Regions from separate parts of the Gilliamella sp. wkB195 genome, predicted to be linked through region 2. Evidence: riboswitches for the same ligand, from Rfam matches in the RefSeq annotation. Region 2 holds a riboswitch; the other holds the start of a gene.

Region 1 (8,070 bases), on a different contig from region 2:
AGCACACCAATGGTTTTACTTGCTTTTGAGCTCATTACCAACCTCGCTCCTGCATTCTTTCAGATTCGCTTAATTTACTAATTTCGATACCTTTCATCGCTCCACCTAATCCTTTTGAAAGTTCAGCTAATCTTGGATAATCGTCAAAATATGTTGTTGCTTGAACGATTGCTTTAGCGAATTTTTCCGGATTTTGCGATTTAAAAATACCTGAACCAACAAACACACCATCGGCACCAAGTTGCATCATCAATGCAGCATCAGCAGGCGTAGCAATGCCACCAGCAGCAAAATTAACAACCGGTAGTTTACCCAGTTGTTTGATTTGTAATATCAACTCATAAGGTGCACCAATCTCTTTAGCAAATGTCATCAACTCATCTTTTGATTTACCAACAACTAAACGAATTTGTTCATTCACTCGACGTATATGCCTTACTGCTTCTACAATATTACCTGTTCCTGGTTCACCTTTGGTGCGTAGCATCGAAGCACCTTCACCAATTCGACGCAGTGCTTCGCCTAAGTCACGACAACCACAAACAAAAGGTACGGTAAATTCATCTTTCAATAAATGATATTGTTCATCCGCTGGTGTCAGCACTTCGCTTTCATCAATATAATCTACGCCCATGGACTCTAAAATGCGTGCCTCAACGATATGACCGATTCGCGCTTTTGCCATAACAGGTATGGTAACTGCTTTCATCACTTCTTCAACGATTGTTGGATCAGCCATTCGTGCTACGCCTCCAGCAGCGCGTATATCAGAGGGAACACGTTCTAAAGCCATTACAGCCACTGCACCTGCTTGCTCAGCAATTTTTGCTTGTTCGGCATTAACTACATCCATAATCACACCGCCTTTTTGCATCTGTGCCATGCCACGTTTTACTGTTTGTGTACCTGTTTTCATGATTACTCCTAATTAAATAAAGTATTATTCAAAATAAAATTGCTACAATAAACAGCCAATTGGACTATAATTAACCCATCCAATTATGCATAAATCAAAAAACTGATAGACGATGTGGAATAAACAAAAATTAGCGGCTTTTGACGGAGCACTATTTAAAAAAGTGATCCAGTTGATTGAAAATTACATTGAACAAGGGGTATTAATAGCGGGTGAGAGATTACCATCAGAGCGAGAGTTGGCTAAAAATCTGCACGTTAACCGCTCCACTATTGTCCATGCGCTAGATATCTTAACTGAACGTAATGTATTGGTTCGTAAGCAGGGTAGTGGAACCTTTATTAATGATCAAAAATGGGGGCTTCAAGCTTACTCCACCATTAACTGGCGACTGCCAGCCCATTTCTATCAAAATCGCAAAAGTGTATATCAACAAAAAGTATTTCAGACTCGTCAGCAAATGGCGAACATCTGTGATTTGGCTAATGGTGATTTACCAACTCATATGATGCCCAAATTAATGTTACCCAATATCACCTCTCATGAAATGGTTGCTTATGAAAAGCAAAGCGACATATTGCAATTGGGTCTACCTACACTCAAAGTGCAGATCGCCAATTATATGTTGAACCAATTTGGTATGATGGTTGATACCGATCAAATTTTAATAACCTCAGGAACGCAGCAATCCCTCTTTTTAATTACTCAAGGATTATTAAAACCTGGCGATGCAATAGGCATTGAATCACCTTCATATTTCTATTCATTACCACTATTTCAAGCAGCAGGCTTGCGGTTATATGGTATTGAGTGTGATGCTGAAGGGATAACCTTAGAGAGTTTACAAAAAGTCAGTTTAGAACGGCAAATTAAATGGTTATTTCTAAATCCAATATTTCAAAATCCAACGGGATGTGTGATGAGTAATCATCGAAAAAAACAGATATTGGCATTTTGTCGAAAGCAGTGTATTGGTATTGTTGAGGATGATGCTTATAGTGGGTTAGCTTTTGATCAAAAGAGTCATATCGACCCGATAAAAAAATATGATACCAGTAATCAAGTTATCTATTTAGGATCATTATCCAAATATATTGGTCGCAATATACGTATTGGTTGGATGATTGCACCGAAAGAAATTATCGAAAAACTAGCCAATATAAGGCATCACATTGACTCGGGATTAAGTATATTACCGCAACTTTTAGCTGAAGAATATTTGACTCATCACTACCAATCCCATCAAGAATGGTTACGCCAGCAATTAAAACAGAAGGCTAACCAACTAATAGATTGGCTTGATGACTATTTTAAAGGTGACATCAATTACCAGATACCCACAGGCGGTTTTCATCTATATGCCCATTTGCCCGTTAGCAGTCAGGCACAAGAGTTGGCTATTTTAAATCAATTACTAGCAAAGCATATAATAGTGTCACAAGGCACTGACTTTGGGGATCGAGTTGGCGCTATACGTTTAAGTTATGGTCATTTTGCAAAAGATTTGATGAGATAAAGCGAACTAAGTTTTTATTGATTGTTCTAACAGGTATTTGGCGTTAATAAATAGATCATAACTGCCTAGACAAACAAGGTAGGGTTAATCGGTAAACTTCAAATCTCATTATTGGATTGAATCTCAGCTAAATAATCACAAAACTATCAAAAAATCGCGGTTTTTATGCCTTATTAGCTATATTATATGATATAACAATTTGCGTTTGATATAAGGCATTCGTAGCAATAACATTTATTATTAAAAACCATATCCGATTACTTAAAATAGATTCACATAAAAAATCTTATCATTTTATTTACAAAATATTATCTGAAACCACGGTACACCAATATTTAACTCACTTGCTATATATGTTAGATTATTTGCTCCTTTCATATATAAGCAGGTAGGCTGATTTTGAATCTTTCTCCAAAAGCTTTTCACTATTTGGGTGTTATCGCAACACTTGCATCATTAGGAATGTACGTATCGTATATCCCACAAATTATCGACAATCTTCATGGATTTAAAGCTAATCCAACTCAACCTTTAGCGGCAGCAATTAACTGCTCATTATGGGTCTGTTATGGCTTATTACGACAAAAAAAGGATTGGCCAATTGCAATAGCTAATTTTCCAGGGGTATTATTTGGTTTAACCGCGTTTATTACTGCTTTATAAATTCTTGTTTTAACTCCCTTATATTTTCTTTATACAGCATAATATATGCTGTATTTTTTTATAATCACAATTCTTATGAAATAGGCTAGATAATTGTTACTCAAAAATTGAGAAATCAGAGAAGATTAAAAATTAACCTTGCATATAACTTATTAATTATTATATTGTTATGGAGTTATCAACAGGTTTGTTAAATACTTATCAAATAATAAAGTGAATAATTTAATCGATTAATCTAATTTATCGATTTACTATTGTTATCTAATAGTGATTAGACTATAGTAAAAGTCAGCCTATTTTTTAGGCTGGATTCATCTTCAAAATCTATCAGAATGTTATTTATACAAAGATTAACTAAATTTGATGATTAACAAATGAGTTTTATAAAATAAGGAAATCACCATGGCTGATATTAATCTTTCCGATGATTTGATAAAAGATTTTATCTACTCAATGTACCGTAAAGAGGTATTATTAAATTTAAAAGGTGTGGTTTTGACTGAAGAAGATCGCAAACAACTCCACGCAAAAAGAGACTTTGTAAATCAATTATCTGAAGCCGAATTATCCGATATTCGCTCATGGGTTCTAGATAAATTAAAATTACTTGAAAACCAACACCAAGAGCAGAATTAACTAAAAAATCTATACTAAGCTAGCTTTTTCAAATCTATTGATAAAATTTATTTGCAGCGTTATTCAAAACGATATGGACAGTTTAAACAATCGTTTTATAATGCATCAGTTACTCGATAATCTTAAGGAAAGATCATGAAAAAGTTAGCAGTAGTGTTATTATTAGGTCTCCCAGTTATTGCATCTGCGTCCAATTGTGACGAAATTAGTGCAAATATCGCCGAAAAAATTAAAAATAACGGTGTTAATGAAAATAGCTTCCAATTAAAACTTGTTCCTCAAGATGAACAAAATATTGAAGGTAAAATCGTTGGATCATGTGATCGAGGTAAACAAAGCATTGTTTATATTCGTACACCATCATCAAAATCAGTTAAAGATGAGCCTGAAACACCTGTTGAAATCACACCACAACCCGTCGAGTGCTACAGCCCTAGTAACGCTCCAGTTCAAACGCCAGCTTCGGCACCAGTAGAAAAAGTTCAAACTCCAGAGCCGACTTCTACAGAATCTCAGGAAACTGAACAAAAAGCAGAATAAACGGAAATTTAAGTAACCATTTTATAAATTTTATAATTTGTTTAACCGGGGTGCTATAGGCTGAGATTATACCCGTTGAACCTGATTCGGTTAATACCGACGAAGGGAGTTTAAAACACGTCTATTATAGAAATCTGTTTAACTCCTTATAGCGAATTTGTCAAAAAGGAGTCATTATGCCATCATTTAACTCACTGATTGAATCAAGCGAGTGGAAACACTATATTCAACATGATTTTGTTCAACAATTAGGAAAAGGCACATTACACTTAACCTGTTTTCAATACTACCTGAAACAAGATTATCTTTTTTTAATCAACTTTTCCCGAGCTTGGGGACTTGCAGTATATAAAAGTCACGACATTGCTCAAATTCGTCAATCATTAGAGAGTTTAAAAATCATTGTTGAAGTTGAACTCGATCTGCATATTGAATATTGCAAAAAATGGCACATATCTGAATATGAACTAAGCACATTAAAGGAAGCCAAAGCCAATAGCGATTATACACGTTATGTGCTTGATATAGGATTACAAGGCGATATATTAGATATACACATAGCGATGGCGCCCTGTTTAATTGGGTATGGCATGATTGCCAATTGGATTCAAGGTTGGGACGAAAACAACCCATATCGCTCTTGGATTGAGATGTATGCTAGTAAGGAGTTTCAACAAGCAGTACAAAAAGAAATTGCTTGGATAGAAGGACAATTACTTAATATTAGTGAAAACCGATTTAAACAATTAAGCCAAATATTTAAGCAAGCGACGCAATTGGAAATAAATTTTTGGCAAATGGCATTGGATAAAAGTGACTAGTAAATAGCATGCTTTACCATTTTAGATAAAACATGCTGAGCATGAATTATAAAAGTTGTTGATAGTTTTGCTTGGTTACATCATCCCAAACACTTGCTTGGACTTGCCCAATATGATGTTGTTGTAAAAGCAACATAGTTAGTCGAGATTGTCCAATCCCGCCACCAATTGTCTGTAAAAAATCACCATTAGCTAATGCCTTATGCCAAGCATATTGGAGACGATCTTCATTATTGGTTAATTTTAATTGACGCTTTAACGTCTCAGGATCGACGCGAATACCCATTGACGAAATTTCAAAACCACTATTTAAAACTGGATTCCAAACTAAAATATCACCATTTAATCCTTTAGACCCCATCTCATTATCGCTACTCCAATCATCATAATCAGGGGCGCGCACATCGTGTTTTTCTTTATTTGACAAATCACCGCCAATACCGATTAAAAATACTGCGCCTAACTCCTTAGTAATCGCGTTTTCGCGCTCTTTTGGTGACAAATTAGGATAACGTTTTAATAACTGCTCACTATCCATAAAAGTGATCGACTCTGGTAAAAAACAAGAAAGATGATATTTTTCTGAAACCACTTTTTCTGTAGCCTTAATAGCACTATAAATCTTCTCTACCGTCTGTTTTAAATAAGCTAGATTCCGATCTTCAGGACGAATCACTTTTTCCCAATCCCATTGATCGACATAAACAGAGTGAATAGGGGAGAGCTTATCTTCATCAGGGCGAAGTGCTTTCATATTGGTATAAATACCTTCACCAACTGGAAAATTATGTTGGCTCAAGATTTTACGTTTCCATTTAGCGAGTGAATGAACCACTTCAAATTGTGCATCAGGAATACTCTTAATATTAACCTGAACCGCCTTCTCAGTCCCAGATAAATTATCCTGAACACCATCACCAATTTGACTCAAAAGTGGGGCTTGAACTTCAATTAGTGATAAATTATTAGCTAATTGCTCAGCAAAAAATTGTTTAACAAAATTGATCCGTTGTTGCTGCTCTTTAAATGATATCGTCATGTCTCATCTCAAAAAGTGAATGGGTTAGTGACGATAAATTAAACTAGAAAACAGAAATATGCAAGTTAGAACATATACGGACTTTTTATAAAGCGCTAAGCACTATAATTAAATTCACAGATTCCCGATATGGGCAAGGACTGCATCACACATTAAACGTAAAAAATGAAATTAAATTACCCAATAATACAATATATTAGGTAATTATGTTTCATCATATAGGTAAAAGATAATTGAGTTAATTATTGATTAAAATAGGTGGAAACAATATGGGTTAAATTTGGCTTTTGCCATTTTGCGATGAACACAAAATTAGGTACTATAAATGGATACCTTTTGTTTTCAGCCAAAGTAAATTCAAGTTTGCTGGTAATCCAGCCTTTTTTGAACTTGAAATTTGAAATTGACGTCACCGGGATTCGAATAACATCATTCGTTAAATCTCCAGCGAGAGTTAAGCCAATTAAAATAATTTCATCGGACTTAAAATAAATAAGGTAGTGTTTAATATCAAAAGCGGCTGCGCCCTGAAAAAGTGCAAATCTCCAAAGTTTTGGGTGGATAGAACCATAAATTACTGATGAGCTATTAAAATCAGGTAATTCAAGTTTTTCAAATAAGGCTTTTATTTTTTCTAGCTTTAACCCATCATTCATGTTAATACTCCCTTGCGTTGAAAATTTACTCTTAATTAACACATTGTTTTTATTAAAAATCGAAGATTTTAATAAGTTGAGGGGATTGATTATAAAACTATTAAAAACTAATTAAAATAGAAATGTAGTAAGAGATCATAACTATCATATAGAAAAAATTCAGACTTACGAATGGATGAAATATGATCAGATAAGTTATTGCATAAAATCCTTTCGTAAAGGGAGAGGATATGTATTTAAAAATTAAATAGTCGAAGAAATCGTAATAAGCGATTGAGCGGCTTAGCGACGTTTGAATTACCCGCGGGTTTATTTTTGAGGTTTCTATCGCAAAAAAAGTTGAGGAGCGGGGTTTTTGGGGTTCTAAATTTTGTTTTGCAATGTTGCCTAAAATAAATAATTCCGTTCTAAATATGGCACTCTTTAGTTATCGTGTTTTTCCATCAAAAAAGTTGAGGAGCGGGGTTTTTGAGGTTCTCAATTTCACTTAAAAAATTATTAAAATATCAAAATCACTAAATTTCTAATTTAAAGCCCTAAAATAAAATTTTCGAGGATCAATCGCTCTAATTTTAAAGATTTGTAATCACAATATCTCTAATTAAAACAGCAGTTAAATAATTATAAACTAGAACCATTTTAGAACCTCTTTACGAAAGTTAACGCAAGTGAGTGAAAAAAAGTGTTGCATCGTGTTTTTCCAATCACTATACTTTTTACACGGTTTTAGCTAATGGGCTAAAATTTGACAGAAACGTGTAAAATTGCAAATTAATCAAAAAATTACTTGACAGGGTAGTCCAAAATGCATTATAATTTTCAACAGGCAACAGGCAACAGGCAACCTGGCCAACCTATCTTTTAAATTCGTCTAAGTCCAGCTCTCAGCTTAAATTTTTCACTGAAACTTGTTTTTCCACGCAATCAAGTGAAATTCCGCGAATTTTCGCGCGATCGCTCCCGCGATCCTCCTCTCGATCTTTTTTCCGATCGTTTTCCGGATCCTCTTTCAGATCCTGTTTTCGATCCTTCAGCTTTTCCAAATTATCCCGGCAGATTGTTTTTTTCGTGGCTCTTTTCCTTCCTTTTTCTGGTCACGCATTGACATCACAGACAACTAGGAATGCGATACAGGGTAGTGCACCGTATCTGACTTTCGACGGTGGTCGTACACGTGCGGTTGATGCTAACGGTCTGCTTGGGATTACGCTATCTAACGGAATTAAATATACACCTTCAACCAATACTTCATCTTCTTCAGCACCAATCGCCTTGCCGGCTGC
Region 2 (8,070 bases):
ACAGGTTCTTTAAGTTTATCTATCGTCGATAAATATGGTCAATCTGTATCACGTAGTACAGTGCCAACAATTTGTAAGGCACCTTATAAGTTTACCTTATCAAGTACTAACGGCACATTATCTACACGTTATGGCGTTCCCAATCGTAGTGATTTCAGTGCAAGTAGTGTAACTTATTACATCAACCCTAACGTTACACCGATGGTTTGTTTTGCCAGACCTAATTCAGGTGGTTATGCTGGCCCAGCTTTGATATGGGACCCTACTAAGGGTTTTCTCACTCAGTCAAATGAGCCATCCTCTTACGGTCAAAACTTTCCTACTACTGGTGCTAATGGATTGTATTTTGATTTACTTATTAGTGGCAGTAGTCAGGCGTTGTCTTGGCCTCCAATATCTCAGGGTGGTATCACAGTTAAAATGACTAATTCTACAGCTACAAGCGTTCGTGTTACTTTAACTGGTCCTTCCGCTACTAGATTCCAGATTAATTCAGACAATCCTAGTCGTATTTCCAAACCTTCTTTGCCTCAGACCTTCGAGTTGGTCGGTCGTGATGGTCAAGGTAATCCAGTTGTTAAATATGGTTTTACTTTGAAGCAGTGGTTCGTCCACCGTGTTTCTTGGAATGGCAATTATTCTCCTGCCTTATCTTGGTGTAATGGTATCGGTTATCGAATGCCTCGCGTAAAGGATTTAACCAATGCAGTTCGTAAAGATTTAGTTGTACCTAGTGCCACTCCTTCCTCATTTGGTAATAGTTTTATGCGTCATATAGGTTCGGGTTTTTTCACTGAGTGGGGTTATAATACCGTTGGCACCGCCTTCGAACTTTTTTTCTGGACTAGTGACTCCATTGGTCGTGACCAGGTTATCGTGGGTACGCAGCGTGGTAATGTGGTGAGGCAGAGCCTCTTAGGCAGCGACGGACTTTGTGCCTATCCTTAGTTTTTATTTCTTCGTCCTTAATCCTTAGGGCGGGGGGCATAAAAAATAGTGTTGAGTCATTAAAAGTAAGCTAAGAGTCAACGTCGTTTAGCCATAAAAAGCGAGTTTGTGGCTTAGCGACGTTTGAATTACCCGCCTCGGCGGGTTTATTTTTGCATTTTTTTATCTCAAAAAAAGTTGAGGAGCGGTTTTTTTGGGGTTCTAAATCCTACTTTTTAATATTGTTTTATATGAATAATCCAGCTTTAAGCTGTGGCGTTTAGTTGTGTTTTTATATCAAAAAGTTGAGGATTTTTTGGGATGAATTTGGTTTTATAAAACTCCCCTCAATTTTAAATGCTGAAATTTTTAAGATGTTTTTAAGTGGCGATATACCACCGATATTGAACAATATCGGTGGCTGGTTTTGTTACATTTTTTCAACCGTTTTAATTCCAAGCATATCTAAACCGGTTTTAAGGGTTTTTGCTGTTAAAGATGCCAGTTTTAGACGGCTATGTTTCAAGTCTTCATTTTCGGCTGCCAAAATTGGGCAGTGCTCATAGAAGCTAGAAAATAGGGTGGCGATATCATACAAATAGGCGCACAGCACATGCGGTGTGCCTTCTGCAGCAACGGTTGAAACGGTTTCATCAAATTGAATTAATCGAATTGCTAATGTTCGCTCTTTGTCCGTGCCTAAATTGATATTACCAGTTAAGCTATCTTCGTTGATATTTGATTTTCTAAACACCGACAGTACGCGTGTATAGGCATATTGTAGATAAGGTGCAGTATTGCCTTCAAATGACAACATGTTATCCCAATCAAAAACATAATCGGTGGTACGATTTTTGGATAGGTCGGCATATTTCACTGCGCCAATCGCTACTGCATCAATCACTTTGGCAAGTTCTGTTGGAGAAAGATCGGGATTTTTACTTTTAATTAGTGCTTCTGCACGCTCTGTTGCTTCGTCAAGCAGGTCGTTTAATTTTACGGTATCACCTGAGCGAGTTTTAAACGGCTTGCCGTCTTTACCTAACATCATTCCAAACATGTGGTGTTCAAGTTTTAAGGATTCTGGTACATATTTCGCTTTATGTACGATATCCCAAACTTGTTCTAGATGTTGGTGTTGACGTGAATCGGTATAATATAAAATACGTTCAGCATGAAGTGTTTCGTAACGATATTTTACACAGGCAATGTCGGTTGTTGCATAAAGATAGCCACCATCACGTTTTTGGATAATAACACCCATTGGTTCGCCTTCTTTATTTTTATATTCATCTAGAAATACGACGATGGCACCGTCACTTTCAACCGCTAATTTTTTCTGTTTTAGATCGGCAACAATGCCTGGTAGCATACTGTTATAGATGCTTTCGCCCATTGTATCTTCAACCGATAAGGTGACATTAAGGCGTTTATATGTGGCAATGTTTTGTGTCATGGTGATATCCACCAGTTTTCGCCACATTTCACGGCAATATTGGTCACCACCTTGAAGTTTTACGACATAATTACGGGCTTTTTCGGCAAAGGCTTCGTCTTCGTCGTAATGTTTTTTAGCTGCGCGATAGAACGATTCTAAATCTGAAAGTTCCATGTCGTTGGCATGTTCGTTTTCCATTTTTTCAAGATAGGCGATTAACATCCCAAATTGGGTTCCCCAATCACCAACATGGTTGGCACGGATAACATTATGACCAAGAAAGCTTAATACTCGGACACTAGCATCACCAATAATGGTTGAGCGTAAATGGCCGACGTGCATCTCTTTTGCTACGTTTGGTGCAGAGTAATCAACCACAATAGTTTGTGGTTTGGCTGGTAAAGTAATATTCAGTTTATCACTATTTAGCGCGACTTCGTTTTGTTCAGCAATCCAACTATCTTTTAAAAAGATATTAATAAAACCAGGACCGGCGATCTCGATTTTATCGGCAATATCATCAATATCAAGATGTTGTAAAACTTTTTCAGCTAATGCTCGTGGTGGCATTCCCAATTTTTTAGCGGTAGACATGATACCATTTGCTTGGTAGTCACCAAATTGGGCTTTAGCTGATTGCTTGATTAAAGCGTCGCAGTTTTTATCAGCACCCGCCATAATCATTGCTTGAGAAACACGTTGTGTTAATAGTTGTTGAATATTCACACTGAACCTAATCGTTTAAAATAAAATGCCCAATATAATACTGATAAATTGATAAATTGTCACTGTGGGATTAGTTAAGGACAAGTAAATAGCTGATTCTTTTATAAACGAAAATTTTTTTATTTAGATGTAATCTATCAACTCAATTATAAAATAGATAAAAAAATAAAGAGAAAACAGGTGCCGAAATTTATTTAACTACCTGATTATCAATATCCTTTTGCTCTTTTCAACTTCGGTGTTTGCTCAAGGTCATCTGCAAGAAATAAGATTCACAATTGACAAAATACTATGATAATCATGGTGAAAATATCCTTTTGAATGAATATGCAAAACTCACTCACTCCTTAAATAAGCAAGAAATCGATTTTCTGATTACAAATGGGGCTAAGCGGAAATTTTATAAAGCTATCAGTTTGATCAAGCGCAGTTACTCTCTTCCAAAATCATAGATAAGTTTGCAGGCAACCGTTGAAGGTAACTATTTACAATTATACCTTCACCCTCTAAACTAATGTCGTTCTCAACGGGGTGCCCTAGTGGGCTGAGAGTGTCAGATTGATTGACATAACTCGTCGAACCTGAACTGGATAATGCCAGCGGAGGGATTTGAGTTATTATATCTGCTCAAACCTTTTGTCTTTTACCTATTTCTTTGGAGGCAAAATGTTTTGTAAAAACTTTTTACTACCTGTTATTTTTCTATTTTCACTTTTTAGCCCATTAGCCAATGCAGAACTGCCCACTTTGACGGTTTATAGCTATAATTCATTTATGTCACAATGGGGACCCGGTGAGGCAATCAAAAAAGGGTTTGAAGCCCAATGCAATTGCCAACTTGAGGTTGTGACATTAGGTGATGGTGTGTCGGTTTTAAATCGTATTCGCCTTGAAGGCGATAAAACGAATGCGGATGTTATTTTAGGGTTAGATAACAACCTATTAGAGCAAGCCAAACAAGCGAATATTCTTATTCCTCATCAAATCGCTAAACCCGACAATCTCAACACCAATTGGTGGGATGATAGTTTTATGCCTTATGATTTTGGTTATTTTGCTTTTATCTACAATAATAACAAAGTCAAAAATCCACCTCATTCTTTACATGAACTGGTTGAAAATAAAGCCGGTTTGAAAATCATCTACCAAGATCCAAGAACCAGTACACCAGGACTCGGTTTACTATTTTGGGTAAAAAAAGTTTATGGTGATAAAGCAGCAGAAGCGTGGCAACAAATCGCTAAAAACACGGTGACAGTCACCAAAGGTTGGAGCGAAGCTTATGGTATGTTTTTAAAAGGCGAAGCGGATTTTGTACTTAGTTACAGTACATCGCCAGTGGCACATATCATTAATGAAAACGAGCATCACTACGAAGCAGCTATTTTTGATGAAGGACACTATCGTCAAGTTGAAGTCGCCGGAATTATTAAATACAGTCAAGAAATTGACCTAGCGCGCCAATTTTTACGTTATTTGCTGACACCTGAAGTCCAACACCAATTTGCTGAGAAAAATGTGATGTATCCGATTATCAAAACGGATCTACCTAATGCCTTTGCGCAAATTAATTCGGTCAATAAATCGTTAGAATTTGAGCCAGCAGAGATTGAAAAACATCAAAAAGCTTGGATTCGAGAATGGCAATCGGCAATTAGTCAATAGATCCCGTATCGTCAATGTTAAAATTTAAATCGTTATTACCCGGAATAAGTGCTGCGAGCTTAATACTCATCATTTTAAGCTCGGCACTTATTGCTATTTGGCGATTTGCCTTGGAGTCAGGAAATTTGACGATTTATCTTGATAGTTATGTACTTCATATTGTTTGGATCACTTTTTATCAAGCTTTGTTATCGACAATACTTTCGCTGGCATCAGCAATATTAATGGCTAAGGCGCTCTCCTTTATTGATTTTAAAGGTAAAAAGTTACTGATAAAAATAATGCCAATTACCTTTATTTTACCCGCTTTAGTGGTTGTGACAGGGTTGTTGTCGGTATATGGGCAACAAGGTTTACTGGCTTACATTTGCCAAGTACTGCATATCCCATTTTCATTTCCTATTTATGGCTTGCAAGGTATTTTGTTGGCTCATGTTTTTTTGAATTTTCCTTATGCTTGTGTGCTCTTTTACAAAACATTAAACAGTGTTGCTATAGAACAAAGACAGTTAGCGGCACAACTTAATTTTTCAACATTTACCTATTTTAAATTACTTGAATGGCCGTTACTTCGTAGACAAATATTGCCTATGGCAGCACTTATTTTTATGCTCTGTTTTTCGAGTTTTGCCATAGTGCTTGCATTGGGTGGTGGTCCAAAATACACCACGTTGGAAGTGGCTATTTATCAAGCGGTGCGAGACTTTGATCTATTACAAGCCGCATTGCTATCTTGCGTGCAGTTGGTTTGCTGTATTGTTTTTATCAGCTTGATGCAGAAAATAAATAGAAATGATAGAAAGCTGAGTGTTAAATTTAGTCACTCCAACTATCAATTACCGATAACCAATTGGCTAAAAATGATTAGCATGATCATTATCGTAATAGGGGGATTATTTATCCTGTCTCCGATGATTACCATACTTTTTCAAGGTTTCTATTTTTTCCAAATCTCATTACTCACATCGATGTTGCAACAAGCCTTACTCTATTCAATCCTTATTGCTATAGGTTCCGCTATGATAGCGATGTTACTTGGGTTACTTTTGCTATGGACCAATTGCCGACTATTGATTAACCAACAACGTCAATTAAGTAATCGGCTTATGCTGGTTGCCTCACTGATATTAGCCATACCAAACATGGTATTAGCATCGGGATTGTTTTTATTGTTATTTGGTTATAGTCATCACACTGTTTTTATCTGCTTATTAATTATGGTTTGTAATGGGTTAATGGCGCTACCTTTCATCCTTAAAAATTTAGCTACGCCGATGTATGATATTACTGCACGCTATTGGCAATTAACCCAAACCCTTAATATCAATGGATTAACGCATTTTTATTTGGTCGATTTTAAGGGGTTAAAAAGCCTTATGTTGATGAGTTTTGCCCTTGCTGCCATATTGTCATTGGGCGATTTTGGGGTAATAGCTCTGTTTGGCGGGCAGTCGGTGACCACGTTACCTTATTATTTATATCAACAGATATCGCATTATCATTATCAAGAAAGTATCGTGACAGCGGCGATATTATTACTTTTATCTTTTAGTTTATTGGTTGTGATGGATTATGATCGAACTTCAAAAAATTGAATATCAATATGACAACTTCAACATGCACTTTACGCTAAATATTGCTGCTAAAGAGCGGGTTGTTATTGTCGGACCAAGTGGCGCGGGCAAAAGTACATTACTTAGCTTGATTGCGGGGTTCATCTTTCCTAAATCAGGACAAATCATTTTAAATAACCAAAATGTCACAACAACGTTACCCGGTAAACGCCCTGTATCGATGCTATTTCAACAAAATAACTTATTTAGCCATCTAACGGTTGAACAAAATATTGCTTTAGGCATTAAGCCGACATTAAAACTGAGTCGAGCTGAACAAACGACTATTAATGATATACTGGTTCGTGTAGGGCTGGAAGGCTTTAACCATCGCTATCCCGAACAGCTATCGGGTGGCCAACGGCAACGCGTGGCTTTGGCTCGCTGTCTTATACAACATCGTCCTATATTATTATTAGATGAGCCATTTTCTGCTCTTGACCAAGCTCTTCGCTTTGAAATGTTGGCATTGGTGAATCAGGTTTGTAGTGAATTTAATCTGACCTTAATGATGGTATCGCATTATCTGGATGAGTCACTTAGCCATTTTTCCCGCTGTGTGGTTATTGAAAATGGAAACGTCATATTTAATGCAGAACCAAAACAGCTAGCTGAAAATCAAGAGATAGCTAAATTGTTAGGGATAAGTTATTATTCATAATTAGAATTCTCCGTAAAAAAAAGTTGAGGAGCCGGGTTTTTGAGGTTTTAAATTTCACTTAAAACTTTTAAATGATCATAACCACTATTTTAAATACTAAAATAATTTTTTTAGGATGAATAACAGTGATTCTAAAGATTTGTAATGATGATAATCTTTAATTAAAACAGCGTTTAATCAATTATCATCTAGATCCTTTTTAGATCCTATTTACAAAAGTTAACGTAAATGAGTGAAAAAAAGTGTTGCATCGTGTTTTTCCAATCACTATACTTTTTACACGGTTTTAGCTACTAGGCTAAAATTTAGCAGAAAAATATAAAATTGTAAATTAATCAAAAAATTACTTGACAGGATTGTCGCATATGTTCTATAATTTTCAACAGGCAACAGGCAACAGGCAACTTGGCCAACCTATGTTTTAAATTCGTCTAAGTCCAGCACCCAGTTTAAATTTTTCACTGAAGCTTATTTTTCTACTCAATCAAGTGAAATTCTGCGAATTTTCGCGCGGTCGCTTCCGCGATCCTCTTCTCGATCCTTTTTCCGATCGTTTTCCGGATCCTCTTTCAGATCCTGTTTTCGATCCTTTTCCGAATTATCCCGTCAGATTGTTTTTTTCGTGGCTATTTTCCTTTCTTTTTCCAGCCATGCATTGACATCACAGACAACTAGGAATGCGATACAGGGTAGTGTACCTTATCTGACTTTCGACGGTGGTCGTACTCGTGCAGTTGATGCTAACGGTCTGCTTGGGATTACACTATCTAACGGAACTAATTACACGCCTTCTACCAATTTATCATCTACAACCCCAATCGTCTTGCCGGTTGAGGGGCAGAGTTTTGCTGATATTCGTATGTTCGTTCCTACTGATACTAATTCAGTCGATTTAAGTACTCTTATCGGTCCTCCTAATAATTATTGGGGGGATGATGATGGTGATTCAGACGTTACTGCTACAGGTTCTTTAAGTTTATCTATCGTCGATAAAAACGGTCAAACGGTATCACGTAATTCCGTGTTAACAATTTGTAACG

The links. Region 2 has a riboswitch for thiamine pyrophosphate ahead of thiB (thiamine ABC transporter substrate binding subunit). Riboswitches for the same ligand answer to the same signal wherever they lie in the genome.
Region 1: linked by a shared signal. The riboswitch ahead of tenA (thiaminase II) and the one ahead of thiB (thiamine ABC transporter substrate binding subunit) in region 2 are both predicted to bind thiamine pyrophosphate.

The regions. Positions count from the first base shown of each region.
Region 1 covers NZ_LZGP01000018.1:6,861-14,930, reverse strand. Annotated here, with positions in the region: gene pdxT (pyridoxal 5'-phosphate synthase glutaminase subunit PdxT) at 1-35, opposite strand, end outside; gene pdxS (pyridoxal 5'-phosphate synthase lyase subunit PdxS) at 35-919, opposite strand; gene A9G08_RS04945 (aminotransferase-like domain-containing protein) at 1,029-2,432, shown strand; gene A9G08_RS04940 (SemiSWEET family transporter) at 2,832-3,095, shown strand; gene A9G08_RS04935 (hypothetical protein) at 3,498-3,731, shown strand; gene A9G08_RS04930 (DUF1161 domain-containing protein) at 3,867-4,271, shown strand; TPP riboswitch at 4,308-4,396, shown strand; gene tenA (thiaminase II) at 4,448-5,092, shown strand; gene asnA (aspartate--ammonia ligase) at 5,139-6,131, opposite strand; gene A9G08_RS04915 (hypothetical protein) at 6,374-6,787, opposite strand; gene A9G08_RS04910 (hypothetical protein) at 7,856-8,070, shown strand, end outside.
Region 2 covers NZ_LZGP01000024.1:569-8,638, forward strand. Annotated here, with positions in the region: gene A9G08_RS06155 (hypothetical protein) at 1-948, shown strand, start outside; gene argS (arginine--tRNA ligase) at 1,358-3,091, opposite strand; TPP riboswitch at 3,609-3,717, shown strand; gene thiB (thiamine ABC transporter substrate binding subunit) at 3,758-4,756, shown strand; gene thiP (thiamine/thiamine pyrophosphate ABC transporter permease) at 4,771-6,351, shown strand; gene thiQ (thiamine ABC transporter ATP-binding protein ThiQ) at 6,329-7,030, shown strand; partial or broken gene A9G08_RS06180 (hypothetical protein) at 7,653-8,070, shown strand, end outside.